3 regions of the Pradoshia sp. TA40_28 genome follow, and region 2 is predicted to be linked to each of the others. Evidence: predicted binding sites of a transcription regulator. Region 2 holds the regulator's gene; each other region holds the start of a gene.
The links. The regulator LexA, encoded in region 2, represses DNA repair genes until DNA is damaged. The targets are predictions, from matches to a motif close to CGAACATATGTTCG.

Region 1 (5,171 bases), on a different contig from region 2:
ATGTTCAGCACGGATCCTTTATGAGGCTATCGATAGATGAACTTCTTCAAAACTTTTCGATAGTCCGTCAGTCTACGATTGTATTAGTGAATAGTCTAAGCGATGAAGACTGGCTTCGCTGGGGATCAGCCAACGATTTCGAAATAACCGTTCGTGCGCTGGCCGTTATTATTGCCGGGCATGAACTACATCACCTTACGATGATCAGAGAGCGTTATATGAAATCTGATTCCTATCCAAACTAATAAAGCTGAGGCTGAGTATTCAGCTCTTTTTTGTGATTGGAGAATACACAAATAAAGGAGAATCTATAATGCCTATTCGAAATTCAGTTAAAGCCATTATTATTCAGGACAATCAGCTACTCGCGATCAAGAAAGAAGATCAGGAAGGAATCTATTTTATATTACCCGGTGGTGGACAAGAGTACGGAGAAACCTTTCATCAAACGTTGAAGAGAGAATGCATAGAAGAAATAGGACAGGATGTTGAAATTGATGATTTAATCTTGATTCGTGAATATATTGGAAAAAACCATGAACATTTTGCTTCTGATTCTGAGACTCATCAAATTGAATATATGTTTTCGTGTAAGATCAAAGGCGCTCATACAATGGTGCAAAATGGAATTAATCCAGACGAAGGTCAAATAGGAGTGGAGTGGCTGTCATTAAGTGATTTATTAACCTACAGACTCTATCCGCAACAAATGCGGCAATATCTTATTAAATATACTCAAGGTGAACCTGTTCCCGTATATTTGGGAGATGTAAATTAGAGGATCCTTTGTAATGGATTCAGTATAGTATGTACTAAAAGAGTGCAAACAAGAAAATCACAGGGCGGGAGTAAAAAATCCTCGCTCTGTGATTTTGTTTATACACCATATTTACCTGTTACAAGTTATTGGACTTAGTTACCAAAGTTTTTCTCCAATTCAATTAGCTCGGCGGAAAGTTTCATAAACGCTTCTTTGTCTTTATTGTCCAAGGCCAGATCAATTTCTTTTTTCAATTTCCTATGTGCATGGGTTAGTTGGGCTTCGTAAATCATCATATCCATCAGTAGATCTTCCATGGTCCCCTGGTCAACAGTCACATCAACAGCTTTTACGATATCTGTATTTGCTTTTTCGTGATTCATGGATAATCCCCCCGTTGCTTTTTTTTATTATAAGTCAGATAAAAAGAAAAATCAACTAAATATTTAAATTATTCAGAAAATTTGTTTTGATAGTTTGATATAGTTATTATATAAAATACCCAATCTGTAAGATGGAAAAACCACTTAGGAAACATAAGAGTTTTGGTTTAAATTTGAAATTTTGGTGAATAAACCAATTATTTTGAAATATTATGTTATATTGAAATGGTAGGTTAATGCAGGCTCATATAAGGAGGAAGCCATGGAAACAAATGTGATAAGCAGGAGAGAGGATTACGAAATCAGTCCATTTACATTTGCTGTTATGCCAGTGGAATATGGATCAAAAACGTATTCTAAAATTATTGAATTTGATGATGAGATTTTAGTACCTTTAAAACCATCCGAAGTAGTTAAATCCAGCTGTGATTATTTTGGTGCAGACTATCCTGGAAGATGCCAGTCAACGAAAACGCTTCTTGGTATCTCGCATAAAGTCCCTATTTCATTAGAACCGGGAAATCGCTTATTCTTTTTTCCAACTACATCTCCTGCGAAAGAATCGTGTATCTGGCTTTCTTATGAGCATATTGTATCCAGAGTCAAGATTAGTTCGACTAAAACACAAATTAATTTCCACAATAAACAATCTATTGTCATACCGGTATCCTATAGTATCATTGAAAATCAAATGCTCCGAACAGCATTGCTAAAGTCTAAGCTCCTTCAGAACCTTGCAGAGGCAGAGCGAAAGACAAATTATTTATACAATGCCCTCCAAGTTAATGATCGGAAATCGGATTTTCAGACAAAGAGTCTGAACCAGTCTCCAAATAGAGCCTAGAAAAAGTATTATCTTTCTTAACGTCGTTTATTTTTTTAGTTCATCAGTCCACTGCTTCAAAAAATAATATTCCAGTAATTCCTGTACTTTATTGCGGATACGGGGATTAAAATAATTATGATACTCCTCATAACCCTTATAAAGAAATAAAAAAGATGTGAATGATTCGTCTCTTTTGGTTTCTTCCACTTTGAGTTGATGCTGCCTCATATAGTGGCTTACTTGCTTTAATTCCGCTTGGACCTGTTTCATGGTTTCATCAATTAGTAATAGGTAAGGTTGTTTTAATTTGAAGGGCGATACTTTTACTACTTGAAGATCTCGTGAAAGTACGGTGAGAACCATTGGTAAATAAATCGCTTTTTCCATTATATTGCGTTCTTCTGTAGGGATGCGGGTCATGTATATCGCGTCCTTTCAATGTCTGTAAAAAACGAACATACGTTCCTGTATAGAATAATCGCTTTTCACATTTTTGACAAGTTTATTTTCTAACTAATTCTCTCTTTACAGCAATCTGATATAATAGAGGCAAGGATTGTTTTAATCTATCGTATATGGGGATATTTATATAGTATGGACTGAATTTGTTATTTGTTTGTGAGGAGAGACTATGGATCTTAATTGGTTAACAGAATGGCTAACAATGGAGCATTTAGCCGAATTAATAAGTGATTATAGAAACTTAGGTCCCATTCCGGGATTGCTGCTCCCGTTTGTTGAAGCATTCCTTCCTTTCTTACCTTTGTTTGTTTTTGTGACGGCTAATGCCAATGCTTTTGGTTTATGGATTGGATTTCTTTTATCCTGGACAGGTGCTGTGGCTGGTGCGATGGTTGTGTTTTATTTGTCCAGAAAATATGGAAAGAAAAAAGCCCTGTCATTTTTATATAAACATTCTGCTGTGCAAAAGGCGATGCTCTGGATCAATCATCATGGATTTGGTCCGTTGTTTATCTTACTTTGTTTCCCATTTACTCCTTCCGCAATCGTTAATATCGTTTGTGGATTATCTGACATTAGTCCGAAACAATATCTGCTTGCGGTCTTTACTGGGAAATTGGTTATGATTTTTACTATTAGTTATATTGGCCATGACATTATGTCTTTAATTCGCGAACCGGTTAAAAGCATTATTGTTGGTATCGTCATTTTTCTTTTATGGCTTATAGGTAAGCAAGTCGAGATGCGTTTGAAACGGGTGGAACAGAAGGAACCTTCGTAGAGGGCATGACATCTATTTGAGAAAAAATAGTAGTTGGCAAAAATTTACTGAAAGTTTATAATTATAATTAAATTAATCGTTGAAGGTTTTTAACGGACTTTTACTACAAAAATAAAAACAATGATCATCTGTATCGAAGATCATTGTTTTTATTTTTGTGGTGTGCTTATATAGTTTTTTCCCACATATCTCTTTCGTATGTCTTGCTTTGATTTTCAGATGCTTCCGGATAAACTGTTCTGAACTTATGTTTATCAGCTGGAATGATCTCGACCATTTTGGCAATCATTTCTTCCGGGTCAAACTGCTTCTCGAAAACGTTTACCCCTTTTTCGAATTCCTCGCGTGGCGTGAAATTCTCTTTAGGGTCATACCATTTCCACGGTTCCTCCATCATGCGGTCGTTAAAGCCTGTTTTAAATGGCCCTGGATTGATGGTCGCCACCTGTATACCCAGTGGTTCCAGTTCTTGATACATCGCTTGGGCGATTCCTTCGAGGGCATGCTTTGAAGCGCAATAAGGCCCTAAATAAGGGGAAACAGTGAGACCGGCAATCGAACTGATAAAAACGATTTTTCCTGACCGTTGTTTGACGAACTTTTGTGCGGCTAATTGTGCCGTCTCAAGCGTGTTAAATACATTCGTTTCGAAGATCCTTTTTAAACGCTCAACAGGAATTTCGGAAATCGGGCCACCTTCACCGATGGCTGCATTTGCTACAAATATATCAAAATCATATGTGCTGATCAGTTCCCGGTCTCGCAGACAATTGATATCTAGTTTTAAGACCTCTAACTCCACACCCTCTGCTTGGGCTGCCTCTCGCAAGCTTGTCACTTGGCTAGTGATTTCTACTGAGGCGATGATACGATGGCTGGCTTTAGCTAAGCCGATGGCGGCTCCTTTTCCAAGCCCGGTACCTGCTCCGGTAATAAAAATAGATTTTGTCATATGATTCCCCTCCATGAGTTGTTTTTTCTTCTTTACCCTTAGATATATCGTGAAAACTTCATTTAGTATCGGGATTAAATGAACCAATTTTTACAATCTTGGGATATAGAGTCAATCAGCAAGAAAATGCGCTTAAATATGATAAAATAAAGAGATAGGTATAAAGGGGGGAGGCAGATTTAATGTCTTTGCAATTTTATATTGGAAAAACAGGTACAGGTAAAACAGAGACAATTTTAAATGATATTAGGACTAAATTGGAGAATGATCCAGAAGGTCCATCAATTATATATATTGTTCCAGATCAGATGACTTTCCAGGCTGAACTGGAACTAATCAATACTCCTAATCTTGGCGGTATGATACGTGCTCAAGTGTTCAGCTTTAGTCGGCTGGCATGGAAGGTGCTGCAGGAAACTGGCGGTATGGGCAGACGGCATTTAAATAATGTCGGTGTCAATATGGTTATCCGTAAAATTATGGAGGAAAAAAAGGACGAATTAAAGACCTTTCAACGTTCGAGTGATAAGCAGGGCTTTATTACTCAATTAAGTGATTTGTTGAAGGAGTGCAAGCGATATTGTCTCACTCCAGAGGAAATACTGAACCAGTCAGAAGATAAGGTGTCGCCGATTTTACGTTCTAAGCTCGATGATTTATCTATTCTTTACAATGGATTTGAGCATGAGCTTGAGGGACAATACGTTGATTCTGAAGACTACTTCAATTTGCTGGTAGAAAACATGCCAGAATCATCCTACTTGCGGGATGCTGAAATTTATGTAGATGGATTTTATAGCTTTACAACCCAGGAATATGGGATTATGGCAAGCTTGATGCAACACTGCAGAAATGTGACCGTTTCATTAACATTAGATCAGCCATTTAAAGATTTAGCGCCTGACCCATTGCATTTATTTAGGATGACAGGTGAAACCTATTTTGATTTGTATCAAATCGCGCTCCAAAACGGAGTGAAGGTTGAAGAAGATCGATTGTTTAAAGAA
Region 2 (5,171 bases):
CTTTTGTATGACCATATTCAGGATGTCCAGGTGTTTTACTACCCCATTGTCTGAAATTCTTGATTTCTTCCATTTCAAGGCCATAACCTGATAAATGTAATAAGCTGTATAAAAGCATGGAACCATGTCCTGCAGATAAAACAAATCGGTCACGGTTAAACCACTCTGGATTTTTCGGATTATGATTCATAAATCTAGTCCAAAGTGTATAAGCCATAGGAGCAGCTCCCATTGGCATACCCGGATGACCTGAATTAGCTTTCTCAATTGCATCGATTGAAAGTGTACGAATAGCTGTGATAGATAAATTATCTTTTTCTGTGAACATTGCCTACATCCTTTCAGATTAACCTTCTAATATATATTAATGAAGTATAAACAGATTGACAATAGCTAATTGGTAAATGCTACAAAATCGTCACTCCTTAAAAAATGAGGAGCTCAACCTATTATCCTATACCCTTAATGTAATTTTTTATTACGTAATTTTTTAATTTTCTCAGGTGTAACGTCATTACCTTTTGGATCGATAATCGTCAATCCTTCAACTGTATTTCGCATGGATGTACGAAACGTTTCCAAATACTCTTTCCTAAGAAGAGATTGTTCAGTGGCTTCTTCTTTTGTAAGACCTACTGTTTTTGATTTTTTGGACAATTCATTAATTCTTTTGATTTTATGCGTTGGCAGCATAGTATTGCTCCTTCTATTGAAAAATAAGTAGATATTGACATCGTATAGAAAAACAGAATTATTTTCAAGAAGGAACTATTGATTGGTATTCTTTTTCATATATTCTGAATATCTCCGGTGAATGGTTGCTTTTGATAAATCATAGCCTTTTCTGTTTAAATTCTCCGTTATTTCAGCAAATGTCAATCCCTTAATACGCAATTCAATAACTTCCTGTAACGGGACATCCGACCTTTCTCTACCGCCACCTATATGTTGATTAGATAGGTTTTTTTGTGGCTTGTAGCCTTTTTCGATTGCCCGTTTCATTCCCCTTCTGATTTTACTGTTTTGCAATTTACGTTGATACTCTTCTACAATACTGATGATTTGCAAAAGCATGGCATCTGTTTCTGAAATTTCAAGCTCGCCATTATGAGTAACCGTATATAATTTAATGCCTTCTTTATAAATACAATGTAGCAGGGCTATCTTCGCATTACCTCTGCCAAGTCTCGTTTCATCCTGTATTAACAGTCCCTCAATTTCTTTGTTTTTCATTTTTTCCAGCAGGATTAGAATGCCTTCCCGCTCCAAATCATATCCACTAGCTTGTTCCTTCTGGATACTGACAATCTCAAATCCCTTAACAGCAGCGAGTCTTGTTAACTCCTGTTCCTGCCTTTCCAGGGACGTTTCCTGTGAACTTTTATCTGTACTAACTCTGCAGTATATTCCAACCTTCATCTTCTCTCACCATTCTTTTTACATATAGATAAGGCCGGGATCCTATATCCCGACCTACTGATTATATAGTTATTTATCAGAATCTGCTAAATGCAGCATCTCTGTATTATCATTGTTTTTCTTAACAGGAATCACAATCGTTTGACCTTCTTTTAATTGATTAATCTGCAAATCATTATTTTCCTGCACCCAGGAGACAAATTCAGTCTGTGTCATCTCACTGCCATCAAATCTTTCAGCCATATCCCAAACTGTATCGCCTTTTTTAACCATAATTTGTTGAAAATCATCCTTCGGCGTTTCAATAGTAGTCACCAGTAAACTGGATATTAATAGGAAAACACCGATAATAAATATAATTGTATAAGAATAAGAAGTCCATAACTTTTTCATAAATAAACCCCTCCGCAGAATATATGTTCGCTTGTTATGATGTTAGTATAAACCGAACGTGTGTTTTGTGTCAACAAAAAAACGAACTTATGTTTGTACTGTAAACCAGGAAATGATATACTAAAAAAAAGTAAGCATAAAGAGGTGCGGGAGATGACTACTAAATTATCCAAACGTCAACAGGATATTTTGCTATATATAAAAGAAGAAGTTAAAAAGAAAGGCTATCCACCTTCCGTTCGGGAGATTGGTGAAGCAGTTGGACTGGCTTCCAGTTCCACCGTTCATGGTCATTTAGCGCGACTAGAAAGTAAAGGACTCATCAGACGTGACCCTACTAAGCCACGTGCAATTGAAATTTTGGACATGGATCCACATGACCATATACCAAAGACAAATTCCGTTAATGTTCCGTTAATCGGGAAAGTAACTGCCGGTCAACCAATAACAGCCATCGAAAATATTGAGGAATACTTCCCTCTTCCTGAACATATGGCACCTGCGGATGAAAATGTATTTATGCTTGAAATTATGGGAGACAGTATGATTGAAGCTGGTATTCTTGATGGTGACTACGTTATTGTTCGCCAGCAGCATACAGCAAACAATGGTGAGATTGTTGTAGCTATGACAGAAGATGATGAAGCTACTGTGAAACGTTTCTTTAAAGAAGATACCCATTTCCGTCTTCAACCGGAAAACTCTATGCTCGAACCTATCATTCTGCAAAATGTAAGTATTTTGGGTAAAGTAATTGGATTGTACAGAAACATTCAATAAGGATGATAGAACCGGCTTTTATGCCGGTTCTTCTTCTGTTCTCCTAAACTAGTCTCTATCAATCTATGTTTAATAAAGATCGAATATTCTTGTTTACGTATACTCTTTTTTCCTTTTTGAAAGCATTAGTTTACATAATATAGTTATGTTAAACATAAAAAACTTGCAACCAATGATTGCAAGTTTTAGTCTCCTATATATCCCATCCTTTATAATAGTATCTGGATCGTTTACTTTCTTCATAGCAGGTTTGGCAAATAGAAAATGGATAGTTCCAGCTTAACGGCTTATGGCAAGATCTGCACTTGGTTTGATATTTTTTAACCCCTTTTCTTAACTGAAGATGTGCGTCTGTACTGATTTCTTCTCTCACTCTCTCCCAATAGATCGTTTCGCTTCTCCGATCTAATTTATATAAAAACAATAAATGCAATCCAACTGATTTATAGGATAATTCCAGTTCTTCCAAAGATCCTTTCTTTATAAAAGGTTCTCTCAAATCTCTTCTGTCCACAATGGCTTTCATATTATAGAGCCATTGATTGACTAATATTTCCTCATTTGCTGAGAATGGTAAGTGGAGAAAGCTATATAAATCAGTGATTGACATCCTGCCTTCTATTTTTTCATTTCGAATTAACTGATATAAAGCTTTTTCCTGAGTGAGTGGAGCTTTTGTTGTACCTGCAGGATTTTTAAATTCATCCCATAATTCAAAAAACTGATCCAAACTGGAATGATATCTCTTAAAACGCTCAAAAACTCCTTGTGTAGGGGCGATTGCAAACGTATTGATCGATTGATCCTTATTATTTAATAATCGCTTCATTAAGCCGATTTGATCCGTAAATGCCACTCGGCCTTCATTGTAAATCCCTTTTCGGCCAGCTCTGCCTGCCAACTGTTTCACTTCCTGCGAGGTCAATAAACGTCTTCTCGTTCCATCGAATTTATCATTTTCCAGGAAAACAACTCTCCGAATTGGTAGATTAAGCCCCATCCCGATTGCATCCGTAGAAACAATGACTTTAGTTTCCCTGTTAATAAAGCGCTGGATTTGTTTGGCTCTCGTCTCAGGGGGCATACTGCCATAAATCACACTGACTTTATGTCCGTCTCTTTCCAATTTCGAGGCTGTTTGAAGAACTTTATTGCGTGAAAAAACAATTAACGCATCGCCTGCCTTCGTATGTTCAATCTTAAATGGCCTTTTCTCCACAATCAGTGGGATATCCCGTTTATATTCGCGAATCTCGATATCATTTCCCTGAAGCAGATTTATAATCATGGCTTTGGAACTTTGGCTTCCGATAATATGCACTTCTTGGGCACGTGCATTGTTAATGGCTTTAAACCAAGAAAACCCTCGGTCTTTGTCTGCAATCATTTGGGCCTCATCAATCACCATGACGTCAAATTGATCTTTCTCCGTAAACATTTCAATCGTACATGAAAAGTGTGTGGCATCTGCCATATCTTTTTCTTCTTCCCCTGTCTTTAATGCACAGGATATTCCGCTGTTTTTGAGTGTTTCATATACTTCAAGCGCCAAAAGCCTTAAAGGTGCCAGGTATATCCCAGTTTGGGCTTCCTTTAATCTATTCAGAGCCTGAAAGGTTTTGCCGGTATTCGTCTCTCCAATATGCAGAATATATTTCGTGTTACTGTAAACGGTCGTCTTATATTCGACTCCAAATATATTCTCTAGTTTCTTTCGCTTTTCTTCTTCCTGCTTCTTTAGTTCTTCTAATTGCTTTTCTCTTTTTTGTTTTCTTTCTTCATGCTGTCTATGATATAACGGCATCTGTATAGTAAAATCATCCGGGCAAGCTCGTACTTCTATTAAATCTTCTATAGCTTCCTGTTCTGCTTCATTTTCATATTCCCATGCAAATTCATTAATCTTTGTGCCAATTAACTTCCTAATTAGCTTGTGATCTACGATGCCCTTATATAACCTCTCATACTGTGTTTTTACTTGATCCGGCATTTTTGCTTTGATAAATGGATAGATGGTTTCGTAAATAAAACTAGTCATAATGTTTTGATAGATATACTCATCAAATACATTTTCATCCTGGTATTCTTCATACCCCCAAAATAATAGATCATGAAGCGTTTCATATTCTTTTGGATTAAAGCCTTTCACTTTTGCTATATCATCATGGAGTTGATTGGCCAATTGATATCTCAATTTTAAATAGAAATAAAGTTTGTTACTACTCAACACCTTTAAAGCAGCATCTTTAATAGCAGTATTCTCATAATTCTCTTTCACTCTTTTCAGCTTGACTGTTTCAAACAACTCATCCCAAAGTTCATCTGTTTCTGTAAAGTAATCACGAATCCATCTCTTCATATCGAAAGTCCGTAATCCGCTCAGTTCTTGTTCAACCATTTTGTTAATTGCTTTTTTAGATGCTCCGTCAGTTGATAGGCCTCGCTGCTCTAAAAATTTATTTTTTTCGTTTCTGTTCATGCGTTGCAGTGTTTTACTCTTCCACGCTAAATTCCAGATTTGATTTAAATAAGATTCTCTGCTATCTATATAATCCTTTAAGGATGGCTTCTCTTCACTT
Region 3 (5,171 bases), on a different contig from region 2:
TGATGAAGACCAATAGAAGGTTCATCCAAAATATACAAAACGCCTGTTAAGCGAGAGCCAATCTGTGTAGCCAGTCTGATTCGCTGCGCTTCTCCCCCAGACAGAGTCCCCGCTGTCCGGTTTAGTGTCAGATACTCCAGGCCGACATTAATCAAAAAGCCCATTCTTTCTTTTATCTCTCGGAAAATCAAACGACCGATACTCATATCTTTCTCGGATAGATTCAGATTTTCAAAGAACTCATTAGCATCTTTGATTGAAAGCGCCGTGATCTCTCCAATATGATGACCGGCTACCAACACGGCCATACTTTCCTTCTTCAGACGATAACCTTTGCAGGTTGGACACGGCTGCTCAGCCATATATTTTTCCATTTGATCACGTGTATAATCGGAGCTCGTTTCTTTAAATCGGCGTTCTACATTAGCCAGGACACCTTCAAATTCCACTCTATTTTCACGTACTTGGCCAAATTCGTTCACATAACGGAAATAAATTTTCTCGCCATTGGAGCCCTTCAGAATTTTATTAAGCTGACTTTCCGGTAGCTGGGAGACTGGAACATCCATATCAATCCCATAGTGATCAGCAACACATTCAAGCAATTTCGGATAATACTGAGAACTAGTTGGTTGCCAAGGAGCAATTGCATGCTCTCTCAATGTTAAATCAGGGTCAGGGATAACCGCATCGGGATCCACTTTTACTTTATGGCCAAGCCCATCACAAGTAGGACAGGCTCCAAATGGGCTATTGAATGAAAACATACGCGGTTCTAGTTCTCCAATTGAAAATCCGCAATAAGGACAGGCATGATGCTCACTGAAGAGTAATTCTTCCTCGCCAATCACATCAATAATGACCTTGCCATCACCTAAGCGAAGGGCAGACTCAAGAGAATCAGATAAACGGGCATTAATTCCTTCTTTTACGACAACCCGGTCTATCACCACTTCAATCGTATGTTTCTTATTTTTATCCAAACGTATATCATCATCCAAGTCATACATTTCGCCGTTTACACGGACACGAACATAGCCCTGCTTCTTAATATCTTCAAGCATTTTAACGTGGGTTCCTTTTCGTCCTGAAACAATAGGAGCCAGAATCTGCATTTTTGTACGTTCCGGATAGGACATAATTCTATCTACCATTTGTTCAATCGTTTGTGAGGTAATCTCTATCCCATGAATAGGGCATACCGGTTTACCAACCCTTGCATACAGCAATCGCATATAATCATAAATTTCTGTGACTGTCGCAACCGTCGAACGCGGATTGCGGCTGGTCGTTTTTTGATCAATGGATATTGCCGGAGACAGCCCTTCAATTAGGTCAACATCCGGTTTATCCATTTGTCCAAGGAACTGACGCGCATAGGCAGAAAGGGATTCCACATAGCGGCGTTGTCCTTCCGCATAGATTGTATCAAAAGCCAGGGAGGACTTCCCCGAACCTGATAAACCGGTCAGTACAACCAGCTTATCGCGCGGGATTGTCACGTCAATATCTTTTAGATTATTAGTCCTGGCCCCTTTTATTACTATTTTATCAAGTGCCATCCTATGTTCATCCTTCCACTTTCAACTCTAAAATTAAATCTCTAAGTTCGGCAGCCCGTTCAAAATCAAGCGCTTTGGCTGCTTCTTTCATTTCTTTTTCCATATTGGCAATAACTTTTTGGCGTTCTTTCTTAGATAGTTTCTCAAATTTATTTGCAGCTTTTTCTTCTTCGCCATCTTCCGTTATATGAGTGGCACGAATGACATCACGGATGTCCTTCTGGATTGTCTGAGGAGTGATGCCGTGTTTCCTGTTATACTCTTCCTGAATAGCACGACGTCGTTTCGTCTCTGATATCGCGATCTCCATTGAATTCGTTATTTTATCTGCATACATGATAACATGACCGTTTGAATTACGAGCTGCCCGTCCGACCGTTTGAATAAGAGATCGTTCGGAACGCAGGAATCCTTCTTTATCCGCATCCAGAATAGCTACAAGTGAGACTTCTGGAATATCGATCCCTTCACGCAACAGATTAATTCCAATTAAAACATCATATTTTCCAAGACGCAGGTCTCTGATAATCTCGATCCGTTCCAGCGTTTTAATCTCAGAATGCAAATATTGAACCTTGATGCCGAGCTCTTTTAAATAATCTGTTAAATCCTCTGACATTTTCTTCGTCAGTGTTGTAATCAGGACACGCTCATTTCGTGTAATTCTCTCGTTGATTTCCCCTAATAAATCATCGATTTGACCTTCAATCGGGCGAACGTCAATAGTAGGGTCCAATAGCCCAGTTGGACGAATAATTTGCTCGACCATTTCCGGTGAATGCTCCTGTTCATAAAGACCCGGCGTAGCAGATACATAGACAATCTGGTTGATATGCTCCTCAAACTCTTGGAAATGCAAAGGTCGGTTATCCATTGCTGACGGCAGCCGAAAGCCATGATTAACCAGTACCTCTTTACGAGCGCGGTCACCGTTGTACATTCCACGAACCTGCGGAACGGTAACATGAGACTCATCAATCACCATTAAAAAGTCCTTCGGAAAATAATCGATAAGGGTGTAAGGGGTAGAACCCGGCGGCCTTAATGTAAGATGGCGGGAGTAGTTCTCAATCCCTGAACAAAAGCCCATTTCTCTCATCATTTCGAGATCATAGCGGCATCTTTGTTCCAACCGCTGTGCTTCAAGGAGCTTCCCTTCCCCTCTTAAAAAGGTCAGTTGCTCTTCCAATTCTTTCTCGATATTTTGAATGGCGATTCTCATTTTTTCTTCTCGTGTAACGAAGTGGGATGCCGGGAAGATGGCCACATGGTCTCTTTCTCCAATAATTTCACCGGTCAGCGCATCTACTTCTCGGATCCGTTCTACTTCATCGCCAAAAAATTCAACCCGTATACAGTGCTCGTCTTTTGAAACGGGAAAAATCTCTACTACATCTCCTCTTACCCGAAATGCTCCACGCTGAAAATTAATATCATTTCGTTCATATTGAATATCAACCAATTTACGCAACAGCTGGTTCCGTTCCATTTCCATACCTGTACGAATGGACAAAACCATTTCCCCGTATTCTTCTGGAGAACCCAAGCCGTAAATACAGGATACGCTGGCAATAATAATGACATCCTTCCGTTCAAATAAGGCGGATGTCGCAGAGTGGCGGAGTTTATCTATCTCATCATTAATGCTTGCGTCCTTCTCTATAAACGTATCAGTCTGAGGGACGTAAGCTTCAGGTTGGTAGTAGTCATAGTAACTGACAAAATACTCCACTGCATTATTCGGAAAGAACTCCTTAAATTCACTATACAGCTGTCCAGCAAGCGTCTTATTATGAGCAATGATAAGGGTGGGCTTATTAACTTCTTTAATCACGTTTGAAATCGTGAATGTCTTTCCTGTCCCTGTGGCTCCAAGCAGCGTTTGATGCTTAACTCCATTATTAATTCCATTCACCAGCTCTTTAATCGCAGCTGGCTGGTCTCCTTGAGGAGTATACTTAGAAACCAACTCAAATTGTTTACTCACACAAAAGCCCCCTTCATCTTTCCGTTTCAAGTCTCGATTTATTTGATAACAATATTTTACCACAACCATCTATAAACAAACCAACAAAAAGCGAACAAACATTCCCATTTTCTTATTTTTCCATAGTATCATTTATGCCCATCCTACAAAAAAATAAAAGAGTCTCCTAGAAAATACGGAAGACTCTATCTGTCATTTATGCACTTTTAGGTGTTCTCTTTATCATACGCTGGGAATACCAATACCCAGCTGTTAATGAAAAGGCATCGATTATAATCAGAGGCCACGAAGATGTATAGCCTTTATATGCTGAAGCGGCAATCAGAGCAACTGTTAAACACAAACCAACTATACAGTTATAGGTCACTCTTGAAAAAAGGACAACTAATAATCCTGGAGCTAAAAGAGCTATTAATATCTTCATCTACGGTCTCACCTGCTTCCTCTGGATAACCTTTTCTTTTTTCCAGCAACTCTATCCAGCTACAAATATAGTACATTTCTTTTAATTAATCCAGCAAGAAACCCATTATCCCCCATTACCCAATGAAATACCGCCTGTATCGCGGATTACACATGGGTCTTTAGTACCTAAAATAGAAATATATCCCATAATTAGGTTTTGATAACCATATCTTAAGGAATCTATAAAGAAGTAGTAAGCAATTAAATAGGAGGGGAAATATGAATCGTAAAAAATGGTTATCCATCTCTGCCGCTGCATTATTGGGTATTGCCTTAACAGCATGCTCGGATACCGAAAAAACCTCTACAGATGAAAAAGATTCAAACAAAAAGGTAGTCGAAATTACATATGCCAGAGGAGCCGATACAACCGGCAGTACTGAAAAACTTATAGAAGCCTTCGAGAAAAAGCATCCTAATATTAAAGTAAACTATCAAGAAATGCCAAACAGCTCTACCCAGCAGCATGACCAATATGTAACCGCGTTCAGTAGCAAAAGTGCTGAAATTGATGTCTTCGATGCCGATGTGGTTTGGCCGGCAGAATTTGCTCAGGCTAATTACGCCATGGAATTAGACCGCTTTATTGATCAGGATAAAATTAATCTTGACGACTACTTCTCCGGTACAGTCGAAGCCGGAAAATTCGAGGGCAAGCAATGGGCTATGCCAAAATACTCTGATGCCGGCATTCTCTTTTATCGAACAGATCTGATTGGTGAAGCTCCGAAGACATGGGATGAGTTAATTGAAATGGCTAAAGAGGGAAGCGGGAAGGAAGGAACCAGCTCAGGTTTTGTCTTTCAGGCTAAACAATATGAGGGTATTGTTGTGAACGCCATGGAATTCATTGCTTCGTACGGAGGAAAAATCATTGATGAAAACAATGAAGTCGTGATTAATAGTCCAGAGGCCAAAAAAGGGCTGAGTAAAATGGTTGAAATCGTCAATGCAGATTTCATGCCAAATAATATTTTAACATTCACCGAGACTGAAACGGAGTCAGCTTTTAATGAGGGGCAAACCGTCTTTGCACGCAACTGGCCCTATATGGCTAAAACAGCTGCGGATAAAAACACCTCTAAAGTAGCTGGCAGCTTTGCCTTCACCTCACTGCCTGCCGGTGATGCGGGCTCTGCTTCAACACTTGGAGGCTA

Region 1: a site for LexA is predicted at 2,422-2,435, ahead of AC58NB_RS11100 (YhjD family protein). Genes of this name have one in related genera too.
Region 3: a site for LexA is predicted at 3,641-3,654, ahead of uvrB (excinuclease ABC subunit UvrB). Genes of this name have one in related genera too.

The regions. Positions count from the first base shown of each region.
Region 1 is NZ_JCATZO010000007.1:93,120-98,290, reverse strand. Features, by position in the region: gene AC58NB_RS11120 (DinB family protein) at 1-245, shown strand, start outside; gene AC58NB_RS11115 (NUDIX domain-containing protein) at 314-778, shown strand; gene AC58NB_RS11110 (IDEAL domain-containing protein) at 913-1,143, opposite strand; gene AC58NB_RS11105 (competence protein ComK) at 1,406-1,987, shown strand; gene AC58NB_RS11100 (YhjD family protein) at 2,015-2,389, opposite strand; gene AC58NB_RS11095 (TVP38/TMEM64 family protein) at 2,601-3,212, shown strand; gene AC58NB_RS11090 (SDR family oxidoreductase) at 3,379-4,179, opposite strand; gene addB (helicase-exonuclease AddAB subunit AddB) at 4,347-5,171, shown strand, end outside.
Region 2 is NZ_JCATZO010000013.1:41,744-46,914, forward strand. Features, by position in the region: gene tkt (transketolase) at 1-328, opposite strand, end outside; gene AC58NB_RS15180 (DUF896 domain-containing protein) at 463-693, opposite strand; gene AC58NB_RS15185 (YneB family resolvase-like protein) at 769-1,419, opposite strand; gene yneA (cell division suppressor protein YneA) at 1,489-1,812, opposite strand; gene lexA (transcriptional repressor LexA) at 1,966-2,592, shown strand; gene AC58NB_RS15200 (helicase-related protein) at 2,786-5,171, opposite strand, start outside.
Region 3 is NZ_JCATZO010000001.1:345,335-350,505, reverse strand. Features, by position in the region: gene uvrA (excinuclease ABC subunit UvrA) at 1-1,562, opposite strand, end outside; gene uvrB (excinuclease ABC subunit UvrB) at 1,570-3,549, opposite strand; gene AC58NB_RS01555 (CsbA family protein) at 3,746-3,973, opposite strand; gene AC58NB_RS01550 (ABC transporter substrate-binding protein) at 4,234-5,171, shown strand, end outside.